3 regions of the Kitasatospora sp. NPDC048715 genome follow, and region 1 is predicted to be linked to each of the others. Evidence: riboswitches for the same ligand, from Rfam matches in the RefSeq annotation. Region 1 holds a riboswitch; each other region holds the start of a gene.
The links. Region 1 has a riboswitch for thiamine pyrophosphate ahead of thiO (glycine oxidase ThiO). Riboswitches for the same ligand answer to the same signal wherever they lie in the genome.
Positions count from the first base shown of each region.

Region 2: another riboswitch for thiamine pyrophosphate. It lies ahead of thiC (phosphomethylpyrimidine synthase ThiC); the one in region 1 lies ahead of thiO (glycine oxidase ThiO).
Region 3: another riboswitch for thiamine pyrophosphate. It lies ahead of ACGFSC_RS01165 (cytosine permease); the one in region 1 lies ahead of thiO (glycine oxidase ThiO).

Region 1 is NZ_JBICVH010000018.1:33,494-38,586, reverse strand. It holds gene pknB (Stk1 family PASTA domain-containing Ser/Thr kinase) at 1-240, opposite strand, end outside; gene ACGFSC_RS30285 (thiazole synthase) at 327-1,124, opposite strand; gene thiS (sulfur carrier protein ThiS) at 1,128-1,367, opposite strand; gene thiO (glycine oxidase ThiO) at 1,364-2,539, opposite strand; TPP riboswitch at 2,543-2,655, opposite strand; gene ACGFSC_RS30270 (FAD-dependent oxidoreductase) at 2,739-3,947, shown strand; gene ACGFSC_RS30265 (Rv2175c family DNA-binding protein) at 3,990-4,355, shown strand; gene thiE (thiamine phosphate synthase) at 4,355-5,008, shown strand; gene ACGFSC_RS30255 (polyprenyl synthetase family protein) at 5,066-5,093, opposite strand, start outside.
Region 2 is NZ_JBICVH010000021.1:25,855-30,947, reverse strand. It holds gene ACGFSC_RS33730 (VOC family protein) at 68-424, shown strand; gene ACGFSC_RS33725 (SRPBCC family protein) at 442-888, shown strand; gene ACGFSC_RS33720 (nuclear transport factor 2 family protein) at 885-1,304, shown strand; gene thiC (phosphomethylpyrimidine synthase ThiC) at 1,380-3,194, opposite strand; TPP riboswitch at 3,189-3,323, opposite strand; gene ACGFSC_RS33710 (DUF5326 family protein) at 3,545-3,745, opposite strand; gene ACGFSC_RS33705 (hypothetical protein) at 4,024-5,093, shown strand, end outside.
Region 3 is NZ_JBICVH010000001.1:242,087-247,179, reverse strand. It holds gene ACGFSC_RS01170 (trypsin-like peptidase domain-containing protein) at 1-1,181, opposite strand, end outside; TPP riboswitch at 1,426-1,570, shown strand; gene ACGFSC_RS01165 (cytosine permease) at 1,563-2,981, shown strand; gene ACGFSC_RS01160 (glycerophosphodiester phosphodiesterase family protein) at 3,123-3,947, shown strand; gene ACGFSC_RS01155 (ATP-binding protein) at 4,294-4,875, shown strand; gene ACGFSC_RS01150 (DUF5926 family protein) at 4,945-5,093, shown strand, end outside.

The DNA.
Region 1 (5,093 bases):
GAAGACGGTGACCACGTTGGGGTGGGTGAGCTTGGCGACGGCCTTGGCCTCGCGGATGAAGCGGGCGGTGAACCCCTCGTCGCCGGCCAGCGAAGGGTGCATCACCTTGAGTGCGACCACGCGGTCCAGACGGGTGTCGGTGCCCTTGTAGACGGTGGACATCCCGCCGGTCGCGACGCGCTGCTCGACCCGGTACCGGTTGTCGAGCAGGGCGCCGATCAAGGGGTCGTGCAGTGCCATGTCCACTCGGAGAGTCTAGAGCCGCCCGGGACGGCCGGTCCCGGAGGACACCGCCTCCGGGACCGGCTTGTGACATGCGCGACGGTTCAGAACGCGGGGTGCTCGCGGGTGTCCAGGTCGGCCCGGCCGGCCATCGCGGAGGAGGCCTCGGCGTGGAAGCGGCGCGGGATCCGGCCGGCCCGGTGGGCGAGCCGGCCCGCCTCGGCGGCGTGCCGCATCGCCTCGGCCATCAGCACCGGGTCCTGAGCCCTGGTCACCGCGGAGGCGAGCATCACCGCGGCGCAGCCCAGCTCCATCGCCAGCGCCACGTCGGAGGCGGTGCCGGCGCCCGCGTCCAGGATCACCGGGACGCCCGCACCCTCCACGATCAGCTGGAAGTTGTGCGGGTTGCGGATGCCCAGGCCCGAACCGATCGGCGAGCCCAGCGGCATGATGGCCGCGCAGCCGACGTCCTCCAGCTTGCGGGCCAGCACCGGGTCGTCGTTGGTGTACGGCAGGACGGTGAAGCCGTCGTCGACCAGCGTCTCGGCGGCGTCCAGCAGCTCGATCGGGTCGGGCAGCAGGGTGCGCTCGTCGGCGATCACCTCCAGCTTGACCCAGTCGGTGCCGAGCGCCTCGCGGGCCAGTCGGGCGGTCAGCACGGCCTCGCCGGCGGTGAAGCAGCCGGCCGTGTTGGGCAGCACCCGGATGCCGTTGCGGGTCAGTACGTCGAGCACGGAGCCCTGGGTGGTGGCGTCGACCCGGCGCATGGCGACGGTGGTCAGCTCGGTGCCGGAGGCGAGCAGCGCGCGCTCCAGGACCTCCAGGCTGGGGGCGCCCCCGGTGCCCATGATCAGCCGGGAGGAGAAGGCCGTCCCGGCGATGGTCAGAAGGTCGTCGGCCATGGTTCAGCCTCCCTGCACGGCGGTGAGGATCTCGATCCGGTCGCCGCCGGCCAGCGCCGTCCCGGGCCACGAACCGCGTGGCACCACGGCCTCGTTGAGCGCGGCGGCGACACCGGTGTTGGCGGCGCTGACGGCGGCCACCACCTCGGCGAGGGTGGTCGTGGCGGACACCCGGCGGGGCTCGCCGTTGACGGTCAGGGCGATCTCGTTCGGGGTGATCTCGTTCGGGGCGATGTCGGTCATGCGGAGGCCTTCGCAGCGGGGGGTTCGGGGGAGAAGCGCAGGGGCGTGAACGGCCTTGCCGTTTCGGGGACTTCACCGGTGGCCAGGTACTCGGAGAGCAGGTCGGCGGTCACCGGGGTGAGCAGCACGCCGTTGCGGTAGTGGCCGGTGGCGGCGACCAGCCCGGGCAGTGACGTCGGGCCGAGCAGCGGGGCGTTGTCCGGCGAGCCGGGGCGCAGCCCGGCGGAGGTCTCCAGCAGCGGGAGTTCGGTGATTCCCGGGACCAACTCGTGCGCGTCGCGCAGGAGTTCGTACACCCCGCCGGCGGTGACGGTGGTGTCGTAGCCCTGCTCCTCGGTGGTCGCGCCGACCACCAGCTCGCCGTTCTCCCGGGGCACCAGGTACAGGTGCCGGCCGCGGACGACGGCGCGGACGTTGCGGGACAGGAACGGGCGGTAGGCGTCCGGGACGTGCAGCCGCAGCACCTGCCCCTTCACCGGGCGGATCGCGGGCAGCACACCGTCGGGCAGGCCGGGCAGCCGGTGGCTGTGCGGGCCGGCGGCGAGGACGACCTGCCCGGCGCCCACCCGTTCCCCGGTCGAGAGCCGGGCGCCGGTCGCGCGGCCGTCCTCGACCAGCAGCTCGACGGCCTCGGCGCGGTGCAGCAGGACGTCCGCGTTCTCGCAGGCGGCGGCCAGGGCGGTGAGCAGGCGCCGGGGGTCCACCTGGTGGTCGTCCGCGACGTGCAGGCCGCCGCGCACGCCGGGGGCGAGCATCGGCTCCAGCCTGCGGGCCTCCCGGCCGGTCAGCCAGGTCGAGTCCAGGCCGAGCCGCTGGTGGAAGGCGTGCAGCTCGCGCAGTTCCTCGCGGTCGTCGGAGTCCAGCGCCACGGCGACGGTGCCGCAGCGGCGGTAGCCGGTGTCCCGGCCGCCGCTCGCCTCGGAGAGCTCGGCGGCGAAGGCCGCGTACCGCTCGTTCGAGGCCATCCCGAGGCGCAGCAGCGGCTCCTCGCCGTACTGCAGCTCGGTGACCGGGGCGAGCATCCCGGCCGCGACCCCGGCGGCCCCGCCGCCGGGGGAGGGGTCGACCACGATCACGTTCCGCAGCCCGCGCTGCGCGGCGCGCCAGGCGACGGCGAGGCCGATGACGCCCCCGCCGATCACCAGCACGTCGGCGTGGGCGCCTGATGGCAAGCGTGACAAAGCTGCTCTTCTCCCTTCGCCGGTATGACCCGGATCAGGTTCGGACGGTCGCAGGCCGTGCCAGCCCGCCTCTCAGCCCGGTGCGCCGGGCTCCCGTGTGGTGCCCCCACCTTAACGCCGGGGGTCGGCCCGGCCGAAGGCCCGTACAGCGGGCGGACGGCCCGCAGGCCGCCGCGTCGCGCTGAGTACAGTGACGGGCGTGGCAGAGCTGAGCGGAACGGATCAGGTGGTCGTCGTCGGAGCCGGGCTGGCCGGGGCGCAGTGCGCCCTCAAGCTGCGGCAGGGCGGCCGGCAGGGGCCGATCGTGCTGGTCGGCGAGGAGCCGCACGCGCCGTACGACCGGCCGCCGCTCTCCAAGGACGTGCTGCTCGGCAAGGCCGACTCCACCGCCCTGGACATCGACTACGGGCAGCTCGGCATCGAGCTGCTCACCGGCCGCCGGGCCACCGGCCTGACCCCCGGCGTGCTGCACACCGACGGCGGCGACCTCCCGTACGGCTCGCTGGTGATCGCCACCGGCGCCGTTCCGCGGGCCCTGCCCGGGGCCGAGCGCGCGCACCTGCTGCACACCCTGGACGACGCCCTGGCGCTGCGCGCGCTGCTGCGCCCCGGGCTGCGGCTGGTGCTGGTCGGCGCGGGCTGGATCGGCGCCGAGGTGTCCACCGCGGCCCGCGCGGCGGGCTGCGAGGTGACCGTGGTCGAGGCCGGCCCGGCGCCGCTGCCCGGCGCGCTGCCGACCGAGGTCGGCTCGGCGATGGCCGCCTGGTACGCCGGGGCCGGGGTCGACCTGCGCTGCGGGGTCGGCGTGGCCGCCGTCGAGCCCGGCGCGGTGCTGCTGGCGGACGGCTCGCACCTGCCCGCCGACGAGGTGGTGGTCGGCATCGGGGCCCGCCCCGCGACCGGCTGGCTGGCCGGAACCGGGGTCGAGCTGGACGCGGCCGGCGCCGTCGTGGTGGACGGGCGGCTGCGCACCTCGGTGCCCGGCGTGTTCGCGGCCGGCGACTGCGTCAGCTACCCCTCGGCCCGGGCCGGGGCCCGGCTGGCCGTCCAGCACTGGGACCACGCCCTGCAGTCCGGCGAGGCGGTGGCCGCAGCCGTCCTGGGCGCGGACGCGCCGGCCTACGACCCGGTGCCGTACTTCTGGTCCGAGCAGTTCGGCCGGATGGTCCAGTACGCCGGCCGGCACGCCGAGGGCGACGAGCTGCTGTGGCGCGGCTCCCCGCGGGACGGCGACTGGTCGGTGCTCTGGCTGCGCGACGGCGTGCCGAGCGCGCTGCTGGCCGTGGACCGGCCGCGCGACCTCACCCAGGGGCGGAGGCTGATCGAGCGCGGTACGGCCCTGGATCCGGCCCGGGCGGGCGACCCGGCGGTGCCGCTGAAGTCGGCCGTCGCGGGGTAGTGCCTGGTGCGCGGTGGGCCGCGGAGGTGGCAGTCTGGTGGCGTGAGTGAGATCGAAAGCAAGATTGAAGCCCTGGTCACCGACTGGATGTACCTGCCCGACATCTCGGAGCAGTGGGGGGTCCGGGTCACCGAGGTGCGTGACCTGGTCAAGAACGGCGGCCTGATCGCCGTCCGGCGCGGGCCGAACAAGTCGCTGCAGGTCCCGGCGGCGTTCATCGACGGCCCGGGCCTGGTCAAGCACCTGTCCGGCACCCTGACCGTCCTGCGGGACTGCGGGTACAACGACGTGGAGATCCTGGAGTGGCTCTTCACCGAGGACCCGTCGCTGCCCGGCAGCCCGATCCAGGCGCTCCGGGAGAACCGCGGCACCGAGGTGAAGCGCCGCGCCCAGGCGATGCTGATCTGATGGCGGCGGACACGCTGCGTACCCGGCTGGCCGACGCCCGGCTCTACCTGTGCACCGACGCCCGCCGGGAGCAGGGCGACCTCGCCGAGTTCCTGGACGCGGCGCTGGCGGGCGGGGTGGACATCGTCCAGCTGCGGGACAAGGGCCTGGAGGCCAAGCAGGAGCTGGAGGCCCTGGAGGTCTTCGCCGACGCCTGCCGCCGGCACGGCAAGCTGCTGGCCGTCAACGACCGCGCCGACGTCGCCCACGCGGCCCGGCCGGACGTGCTGCACCTCGGCCAGGACGACCTGCCGGTGCAGGCCGCCCGGGCGATCCTCGGCGAGGACGTGCTGATCGGCCGTTCCTGCCACGCCGAGTCCGAGGTGGACGCGGCGATCGCCGAACCCGGTACGGACTACTTCTGCACCGGCCCGGTCTGGCCGACCCCGACCAAGCCGGGCCGCCCGGCCCCGGGCCTCGGCCTGGTCTCGTACGCGGCGAAGCAGGACACCGACCGGCCGTGGTTCGCGATCGGCGGGATCGACCTCGGCAACCTGGACGAGGTGCTGGCCGCCGGTGCCCGCAGGATCGTCGTGGTGCGGGCCGTCACCGCCGCGGCGGATCCGCGGGCGGCCGCCGCCGAGCTGTCCCGCCGGGTGCGCGCCGCGCTCTGACCGGCCCGGATCAGCGGGATCCGGGGGCCCGCAGGCCCCCGGGGCCGTCGCCGTCCGTCAGTACTTGCGGACGGTGGCGGCCTCG
Region 2 (5,093 bases), on a different contig from region 1:
CTTCAAGACCTCCGGCGCCATTGCCCCGGATGCTGGGGCTCACGTGATGACACGAAGGGAGCCATCCATGGCCGTTCACGCGGAGCTCACCGCGATCACCATCGACTGCGCCGATCCCCGGGCCCTCGCCGAGTTCTACCGCAAGGTCACCGGCTGGGACCTCGGGCAGGCCGACGACGACTTCGTCCAACTCGGCAGGGGGCCGGTCCGGTTGGCCTTCCAGCGGGTCGCCGGCTACCGGGGGCCCGGCTGGCCCGACGCCGCGAAGCACGCCCATCTCGACTTCACGGTGGCCGATCCCGAGGTCACGGTGAAGGAGCTGCTCTCGGCGGGGGCGACCAAGCCGGAGTTCCAGCCCGGCGAAGGCGAGTGGACCGTTCTCGCCGACCCCGAGGGCCACCCGTTCTGCATCGCTTCGGCCTGACGAGGAGTCGATCACCCATGGCCTCGATCCACAAGGAAATCGTCATCGATGCCCGCCCCGAGGCGGTGTGGTCGGTGCTCAGCGACTACGGCGCGGTGCACGAGCGGCTGGCGCCCGGGTTCGTCACCGACACCCGGCTGAGCTCGGACACGCGCACCGTCACCTTCGCCGACGGCACGATCGTGTTCGAACGGCTCGTCGACCTCGACCACGAGGCGATGCGGGTCGCCTACACGGTCGTCGGCGGCAGCCTCCATCCGTCCCACCACCACGCGTCCATGCAGGCCCTTCCGGAGGCCGGCGGCCGGACGAGATTCGTGTGGCACACCGATGTCCTGCCCGACGCGCTGGCCGCACCGATCGCCGAGTCCGTCGAGCACGGTTCGGCGGTGATCCGCCGCACGCTGGAGGCCGCTTCATCGGCCGCGCCCGGACCGGCACCCGTCCCGACCGAACCCCGATGAGCAGCCACGACATCGTCCGGGCCGCCTGGAAGGCGTTCGCCGGCCACGACGCCGACCAGATCTCCGCGGTCTTCACCGAGGACGCCGAGTGGCTGGCACCTCCGGGAAACGCGACGGCCACCGCGCTGGACCGCCCCAGTCACATGGTCGGCAGGGAAATGATCACGCGTTTCCTCGCCGAGGACTTCTCCCGCCTGTTCGTCAGGGACGTCGACGTCACCTTCCACGGTTTCCACGCCGACGGCGAGCGCGTGATCGTGGAGGAGACCATGACCGCGACGCTCGCCAACGGCAATCACTACGCCAATGACTACTGCCTGGTCTTCGAACTCCGTGACGGGCTGATCCACCGCGTCCGTGAGTACATGGACACCGCGCGCGGACACCGCATGGTCTTCGGCGACGCCGAGAAGTAGCCGAGGACGGCGAGGACGGCGAGGACGGCGAAGCGCCGCCCCGAGGTGATCGGGGCGGCGCCCAGGCGTCCCGGGTCAGTCGACCAGGGGCAGGTAGACCTTGTTGCCCTGGGCCGCGAACTCGGCGGACTTCTCGGCCATGCCCGCCAGGGCCTCGGCGTCGAACTCGGTGTCCACGGCGGTGGAACCGTCGCCGTGCTCGTCGCGGATCTTCTGGGAGATCTTCATCGAGCAGAACTTCGGGCCGCACATCGAGCAGAAGTGCGCGGTCTTGGCGGGCTCGGCGGGGAGGGTCTCGTCGTGGAAGGCGCGGGCGGTCTCCGGGTCGAGGGCCAGGTTGAACTGGTCCTCCCAGCGGAACTCGAAGCGGGCGTCGGAGAGGGCGTCGTCCCAGGCCTGGGCGCCGGGGTGGCCCTTGGCCAGGTCGGCGGCGTGGGCGGCGATCTTGTAGGTGATCACACCGGTCTTGACGTCGTCCCGGTTGGGCAGGCCCAGGTGCTCCTTGGGGGTCACGTAGCAGAGCATCGCGGTGCCCCACCAGGCGATCATCGCGGCGCCGATGCCCGAGGTGATGTGGTCGTAGCCGGGGGCGACGTCCGTGGTCAGCGGGCCGAGGGTGTAGAACGGCGCCTCGTCGCAGATCTCCTTCTGGAGATCCATGTTCTCCTTGATCTTGTTCATCGGGACGTGGCCCGGGCCCTCGATCATCACCTGGACGTCGTGCTCGCGGGCGATCCGGCCGAGCTCGCCGAGGGTCTTCAGCTCGGCGAACTGCGCCTCGTCGTTGGCGTCCGCGATCGAGCCCGGGCGCAGGCCGTCGCCGAGCGAGAAGGTGACGTCGTAGGAGGCCAGGATGGAGCAGAGTTCCTCGAAGTTGGTGTAGAGGAAGTTCTCCTGGTGGTGGGCCAGACACCAGGCCGCCATGATCGAGCCGCCGCGCGAGACGATGCCGGTCTTGCGGCGCGCGGTGAGCGGGACGTAGCGCAGCAGCACGCCGGCGTGGACGGTCATGTAGTCGACGCCCTGCTCGCACTGCTCGACGATCGTGTCCCGGTAGACCTCCCAGCTCAGCTCCTCGGCCCTGCCGTCCACCTTCTCCAGGGCCTGGTAGAGCGGCACGGTGCCGATCGGCACCGGGGAGTTGCGCAGGATCCACTCGCGGGTGGTGTGGATGTTGCGGCCGGTGGAGAGGTCCATGACGGTGTCCGCGCCCCAGCGGGTGGCCCAGGTCATCTTCTCCACCTCCTCCTCGATCGAGGAGGTGACGGCGGAGTTGCCGATGTTGGCGTTGATCTTCACCAGGAAGTTGGTGCCGATGACGGCCGGCTCCACCTCCGGGTGGTTCACGTTGACCGGGATGACGGCCCGGCCGCGGGCCACCTCGGCGCGCACGTACTCCGGCGCCAGGCCCTCGCGCAGCGCCACGAACTCCATCTCCGGCGTCACCAAGCCCCGCTTGGCGTAGGCGAGTTGGGTGACGGCGACGCCACCGCGACCGCGCAGCGGGCGACGCGGCCGGCCGGGGAAGACCGCGTCCAGGTTGCGCAGGTTCCCGCCGCGCGGCGAGGTGTGCTTGATCCCGTCGTCCTCGGGGCGCGGCTCGCGGCCGTCGTACTCCTCGACGTCGCCGCGCTGGCGGATCCAGGCGTCCCGCAGGGCGGGCAGGCCGCGCCGCACGTCGGGCTCGAAGGACGGGTCGGTGTACGGGCCGGAGGTGTCGTACAGCGGGACGGACCCGCCGTTGGAGAGCCGCACCTCGCGGTACGGAACGCGCAGGTCGGGACGCGACCCCTCGCGGTAGGACTTGCGCCAGGCCGGGGTCGGGTAGCCGGTGCGCTCGCTGCTGGGGGCGCCCTGGGCAGACTGCGGCTGTGCTTCGAACGTGGTCATCTGACCTCTACTCCCTACGCCGGCATTACCCGGTCAGGTTCCTGCGGTCGACGCAGCCGTCGGTCCGTCCGTCGACGTCCCGGTCAGCGTCCTCTCAGCCCGGTGCTCCGAGCTCCCGCGTCGCAGGCGGTGTTGCCTGCACACGACGCCCAACACCGTAGCGAGCCGATCGCCGCAGGTCCAGAGCGCCCCACGAGCCGGTCACCCCGCCCCGTCGAGCGACCGGTGTCGTCGTCGACCTCTTCGGCTACTACCGCAACCAGTAGCCGATCGGATACCGGAGAACGGCCGAGGCCCGGTCCCCCTCTCGTGGGGGGCCGGGCCTCAGGGCGGCGTTACGGGGTGGTGGGTCAGCTCTTGGCGGCCTTCTTCACCAGGACCACCACGGCGGCGGCGATGCCGACCACCACCAGCAGCTTGATCACGATCGAGAGCAGGGCGCCGACGACGCCGAACACGAAGGCGACGATGTTCCAGGCCAGCACCAGGACCAGCACCGGGATGACGATGTTGCGCACCCAGGAGGGCAGCGACTTCCAGAGCTCAGCCATGTCGGTTCCTCTTCTCCCCTCGGGTCGGCCGCCGTCCGGTGCCGCATCCCGCTTGCTTTCGGTACTTCGATCGTACGGTGGCGCGAGTGCCGGAACGAGGCCCAACGGCCCGGAGAGAACCCCGAGATCACCCCGAGCCCGACCCCCCGGGTGACCCCCGAGAATTCGTCCGGCGGCGTACAACCCCCGGCGTTCCCAAGCGTCCAACCAGTGCCGGAAGAACGCCCGTCCGGTGCCATCGACCAGGGGGGAACCTGATCATGCGGGCCAGAACAGCCGTGTCCACAGCCGCTCTCGCGGCGCTCAACCTGACCGTGGCGGCGCTCGCCGCGGTCCCGGCGGCCGCGGCACCGGCGGCCGTGACCGCTGCCGCCGACGTGACCGCACCGGCCGGGTTCGTCGGGATGTCCCCGACCCGGATCCTGGACACCCGCTCCTACGACCAGACCCCGTCGCACGACCACTTCGGACCGCTCAAGGAAGGCGAGTACTACAGCACCCCGGTGTCGCAGCGCTGCGGCAGCCACCCGCCGATGTACTGCGGCTCCGCCGTGCCGACCGACGCCACGGCCGTGGTGGTCAACCTCACCGTGACCGACCCGACCGCCGACGGCTTCGTCACGCTCGCCGCCAAGGCCGGCCCGGCCGGCACCAAGCCCGCCACCTCCAGCATCAACTTCAAGGCCGGCCAGACCATCTCCAACCTGGTCACGATCGCGGTCGGTCCGGTCGGCCGGGGCGCCCCGTGGATCAACGTCTACAACAACGCGGGCACCGCCCATGTCGTGCTCGACGTGGTCGGGTACTACCGGACCGCGGCGCCCGACAAGTACGGCCCGCTGACCCCGACCCGGATCGCCGACAGCCGCAGCGACGGCACCGGGCGGCTCGGCGGCGACGCGGTGCGCAGCTACCAGGTCGCCCGCCCCGAGCTGGGGACCGCGGACGCCACCTCGGTGGTCCTCAACGTCACCACCACGGACGGCTCCTGGGACAGCTTCCTGACCGCGTACCCGAGCGGGACGCAGCGGCCCGCCTACGGCTCGAACGTCAACTTCCCGGTGGGATCGACGGTCGCGAACCAGGTCGTGGTGCCGGTCGGCGCGGACGGGCGGATCGACGTCTACAACCGCGCCGGCTGGGTGCACGTGATCGTCGACGTCGTCGGCTACTACGGGCCGTCCGGAAGGGGCCTGTTCAGCGCGCTCACGACGCCGGTCCGCAACCTCGACACCCGGATCACCGGCGGCAAGCTCCAGCAGGGGGCGACCACGGCCGTCCAGGCCGTGCCCGCGGACGGCTCCGTCCCGAACGTGCTGGGTGTCGAGGCCAACGTCACGATCACCGA
Region 3 (5,093 bases), on a different contig from region 1:
AGCTTGCTCTTCGGCGGGTTGTCGATCTTGACCACGGCGACGTCGTAGCCCTCGGCGTGGCCCAGCACCGAGGCGCTGTAGGAGCTGCCGTCGGCGAACTTGACGGTCAGTTTGCCGCCGTTGAGGGTCGGCGCGACCACGTGGTTGTTGGTGAGGATGTGGCCCTCGGTGTCGAAGACGAAGCCGGTGCCGGTGCCCGACTCGCCGTTGCCCTGCGCCTTGATGGTGACGACGCTGGGCAGCGCCTTCTGCGCGATGGCGGCGATCGAGCCGGGGGCGGGCTCGTTCTTCTGGGTGTCGCTGGCCTGCACGGTGGTGCTGCGGTGGTCGTTCGCGGAGCTGCCGCGGTCGGTGTTGTCGGTGACGGTCACGCCGAGCACGCCGCCGGCGACACCGGCGACCAGCGCGACGGCCGCGATCAGGGCGACCAGGCCGCCGCGCTTCTTGCGCGGGCCGCCGGGGCCGACCGGACCGCCGGGGTGGTCCGCCGGGTAGCCGAACGGGCCCGCCGGGCCGCCGGGGTAGCCCGCGCCGCCGGAGGTGGAGTCGTGGGTGGGGCCCCAGCCGCCGAGCGGCTGACCGGCCCCGAAGGGGTGGTGGCCGTGCGCGGCGGGGACGGCGGGCGCGACCGGGGCGGCGCCGTAGCCCTCGTGCGCGACGGGGGCGGCCGCAGCGGCGCCGTAGCCCTCGTGCGTGCCGGCCGCCGGGACGCCGTGGGTCGGGGTGGCGTACGGGTTGTCGGCCGGCGGCAGCGCCGGGGCGGCGGGGGCCGCGGCCTGGGCGGGCGCGGCGGGCGGGGCCGCCGGAGCCTGCGGGGCGGGCGGCAGGACCGGCGGCGGCGCGTCGATGTAGCCGGTGACCGGGTCGACGGCCGGCTGCTCGGCGGCGGGCGCCGCGGGGGCCGCGGGGGCCTCCGGGGCGGGCACCTTGGTGAAGGCGACGGTGGGCTTGTGCCCGCCCTCGGCCGGGACACCCTCGGCCGCGACGGCGTCGACGGGCGGTGCCGCCTCGACGGGGGCGGCCTCGACGGCGCCCGACTCCGGCTCGGGCACCCGCCGGAAGGCCATGGTCGGCTGGTGCCCGCCCTGAGCGGGGCCTTCGGAAGCGGACTCGGCCGCCCCCGGCCCGGCGGGCTGCTCCCCCTGCGGCCCGGTGGGCCCAACCTCGCGCTCGGTGCTCACGGACGACCTCCATAGCTGGCAGAACCAAGGACCATAGTTTTTCGCACTGTCGATTCGATTGCCGTAAGGACCCCTCTGAAGAACTCATAAGAATCCTTAGCCGACGCAGACGCCGACACCCGACACCGGCACCGACGCCGGCACCGACGGCCGAGGCTCCCCTCCCCCGCCGGGCGTCCCGCGATGCGGACCGCGCACCCTCGGCCTTGGGCGTTCGCCCCCGTGCCGGTTAGCCTGTCGCTCCAAACTGACACGCGGGAGCTTGGACCCACCAGGCTGAGAGTGCGCATGTCGACCGTACGCCACACGAGTGACGGACGGTCGAGGGGGCGCTGACCGCCGGAACCTGTCCGGGTAATGCCGGCGTAGGGAGTATCGGCCATGCCGCCTGCTTCGCCATCCTCTTCTTCGGGCGCGAACGTTCCCGCCCCCGGTGCGGACGCCTCCGCCGCGGGCGCGACCGCCGTCCTGGAGCGCCCCGAGCACGTCGAAGCGCCCCTGGTGCTGGACACCGAGCCGCCGCGCACGCTGCGCTTCCGGGACCACTTCGCGCTCTGGATGAACCTGGGCGTCAGCCTGATCGGCTTCTCCACCGCCGCCACCGTGCTCGGCGCCCCCGGCAGCGAGCTGTCGCTGGCCGCCGCGGTGACCGCGATCACGGTCGGTACGGCGGTCGGCACCGCGATGCTCGGCGTGGCCTCGCTGATCGGGGCCCGCACCGGCGCCCCCGCGATGGCGAACCTGCGCGGGCTGTTCGGCACCCGGCTGTCGTACCTGCCGACGGTGCTGAACATCGTGCAGTGCATCGGCTGGGGCGTGTTCGAGCTGCTGACCATCTCGGCGGGCGCGCAGACCGTCGCGCACACCACCGGCTACCGCTGGCTGTTCGTCCTGCTCGCGGGCGCGCTGACCACGGCGCTGACCATCTGGCCGCTGGGCTCGATCGCGGTGCTGCGCCGCTTCGTGGCCGGGGCGGTCGCGGTGGCCATGGTGTACTTCACCGTCCAGCTGGGCCGCCAGGGCGTGCCGGACCCGGGGGCGGGCAACTGGCACGGCTTCCTGGGCGCCACCGACGCGATGATCGCCGTGTCGGTCTCCTTCGTCCCGCTGGCCGCCGACTACACCCGGCACTCGCGCTCCCCGCGCTCGGCGTTCTGGGGCAGCTTCTCCGGCTACACGATCGCCCAGGTCTGGTGCTACGTGCTCGGCCTGATGGCGCTGCTGCAGTCGGACGGCGATCCGAACCGGATCTTCGACTCCTTCCTCGGGGTCTGGGCCGGCTGGCTGTTCCTGCTGGTGCTGGTGCTGCGCGAGACGGACCAGTCCTTCGCCAACGTGTACTCGACGGCGATGTCGGTGCAGAACCTGCTGCCGAAGGTGGACCGCCGGGTGCTCTCCGGCGCGATCGGCGCGCTGACCACCGTGCTGGCGCTGCGGATCGACGAGTTCACCGACACCTACTACGGCTTCCTCGGTCTGATCGGCTCGGTGTTCGTGCCGCTGCTGGCGGTGCTCGTGGTGGACTACTTCCTCGGTGCCGGGCGGCGCGGCTGGAACCTCTCCGCCGACGCGCCGTCCCGCTGGCCGATGCTGCTGCCGTGGGCCCTGGGCTTCGCGGTCTACCAGTTCATCGCGCCGACCAAGGTGGCCGGCTGGTGGACGGACTTCTGGACCTCGGCCCAGGAGTCGCTGCACTTCACCCCGCAGGAGTGGACCTCCGCCTCGCTGTTCGCCTTCCTGGTGCCCGCCCTGGTCACCTGGGCGCTCACCCCGCTCTCCCGCCGCGCCGACCGGCACTGAGCGGGCCGCCCCGCACCGGGCGAAGCGGGGGCGGCCCGGCCCCGCGGGCCCGGCCGGGACGGCCCCGCGGGAAGGAAGACGGCCCCACAGGTTGGGGCCGTCTTTGTCCGCGCTTCACCTGTGCCGCCTATCGTTGGGCCTGTGACCAGCCCAGACCTGTCCTCGCCGGCGGCGCGCACCGTGCCGTCCGTCCAGGTGATCGCCCACCGCGGTTCCTCCCACGCCCTGCCCGAGCACACCCTCGCGGCCTACCGGCGCGCGCTCGACGAGGGCGCCGACGCGCTGGAGTGCGATGTCCGGGTCACCGCCGACGGCGCGCTGGTCTGCGTGCACGACCGCCGGATCGGCCGGGTCTCCAACGGCCGGGGCACCGTCTCGGCGATGACCCTCGCCGAGCTGGAGGCCTACGACTTCGGCGCCTGGAAGACCGGCCGCCCCAGCGTCGACCCGGAGCTGCGCGGCGTGCTGCGGCTGGAGCGGCTGCTGGAGCTGGTGGTGGAGTGCGGCCGCCCGGTGGACCTGGCGATCGAGACCAAGCACCCGGTGCGTTTCCGCGGCCGGGTGGAGACCGAGCTGCTGCGGACGCTGGAGCGGTTCGGGATCGGCGCGACCCGGGGCGGCGACCGCCCGTCCGCCCGGATCATGAGCTTCTCCTCGATCGCGCTGAACCGGGTGGCCGCCGCCGCGCCGCAGTACCGGCGGGTGTTCCTGTTCGAGCGGACCCTGCCGCTGCTCGGCCGGCTGCGCGAGGGTTCGCCGCTGCCGGGCGGGGCGCGGATCGCCGGCCCGGGCATCGAGCTGGTGCGGGCCCGCCCGCAGCTGGTGACCAGGCTGCGCGAGCTGGGGCACGAGGTGCACGTGTGGACGGTGGACGAGCCGGCCGACGTCGAGCTCTGCCTGGAGCTCGGGGTGTCCGCGATCATCACCAACCGGCCCGCGGAGGTGCTGGCGCAGCTCGGCCGGTGATCCGCCGACGCGCCCGGGGCCGCACCCGCCCGACCGGTCGCCCCGAACCGGTCGCCCCGTCCGGTCACTTGCGTCCGGTCGGCCCGGTCGGATCCTCCCGGTCCGATCACCCCGGTCCGACCACTCCGGTCCGACCACTCTGGTCGGCAGTCAAACCTTCCTTGCGCGAAATTGCCGGAATTCTTGCATCCGGGCGACAGAGGGTGAGCACGGAATGACCTGATGTCGACCGTCGGTCGCCGCACTCGAAATGGGCTCGCGGGATCGTCCGGTGCTCGTTTCCGACGCATTACCAAGGGGCATCTCTCCCTCGGCATACGCTGAAGGAGGTCCGGGGGTGGCGTTGATGGTGGCGCGTGAAGTGCCGACTTCATCGACCATGGCAGTGCCGCACGGCCCAGCGAGTGTCGGGGTCGCACGGCGCCGACTGCGTCGAGATCTGGGTGACCGGCAGATACCGGAACCGGTCATCGATGATGCTGTTCTGATCCTTTCCGAGCTGTTGAGCAACGCCTGTCGATACGCCCGTCCGCTCGGCCCGCTGCCGGCCCTGGGCCGCAGCGGCCGGGCCGAGGTGCTCGGGCAGGTGCTGGTCGGCGTCCCGTCCGGGACGCGCGCCGCACCCGCACCGAGCGGCCGGGAGTCCGCCGAGGGCTCGGACGAGCCGGACGGCGGCGTGCTGGTCCGCTGGCAGATGCACGCCGACGGGGTGCTCACCCTGGAGGTCACGGACGGCGGGGCGACCACTCGGCCGCTGCCCGCGAGTCCCTCGCTGACCTCGCGCGGCGGCCGCGGCCTGAGCATCGTCGACCAGCTGGCCAGCGACTGGGGCGTGCGCGACGCCCCCGGCGAGGTCACGGTCTGGGCGGCGCTGCCCGCCCGGGCCCGGCACGCCCGGCGCACCGGGGGCGATGCCCGTAGCGCGTGAGCCGGGCGCGGGGAATGTGTCGTTAGGCTTCCCGGAACACAGGACCACCGTTTCCGGGAGAGCCGCAGCATGGGCAAGAAGGCCGCCAAGAAGGCGCCGCAGCGCCAGTCCACCACCGCCGTCACGGGCGAGATCCCCGTGGTCGGGGCCCGCGAGGACTGCCCCTGCGGCTCCGGCCGCCGGTACAAGGCGTGTCACGGCCGGGAGGCCTCGCACGC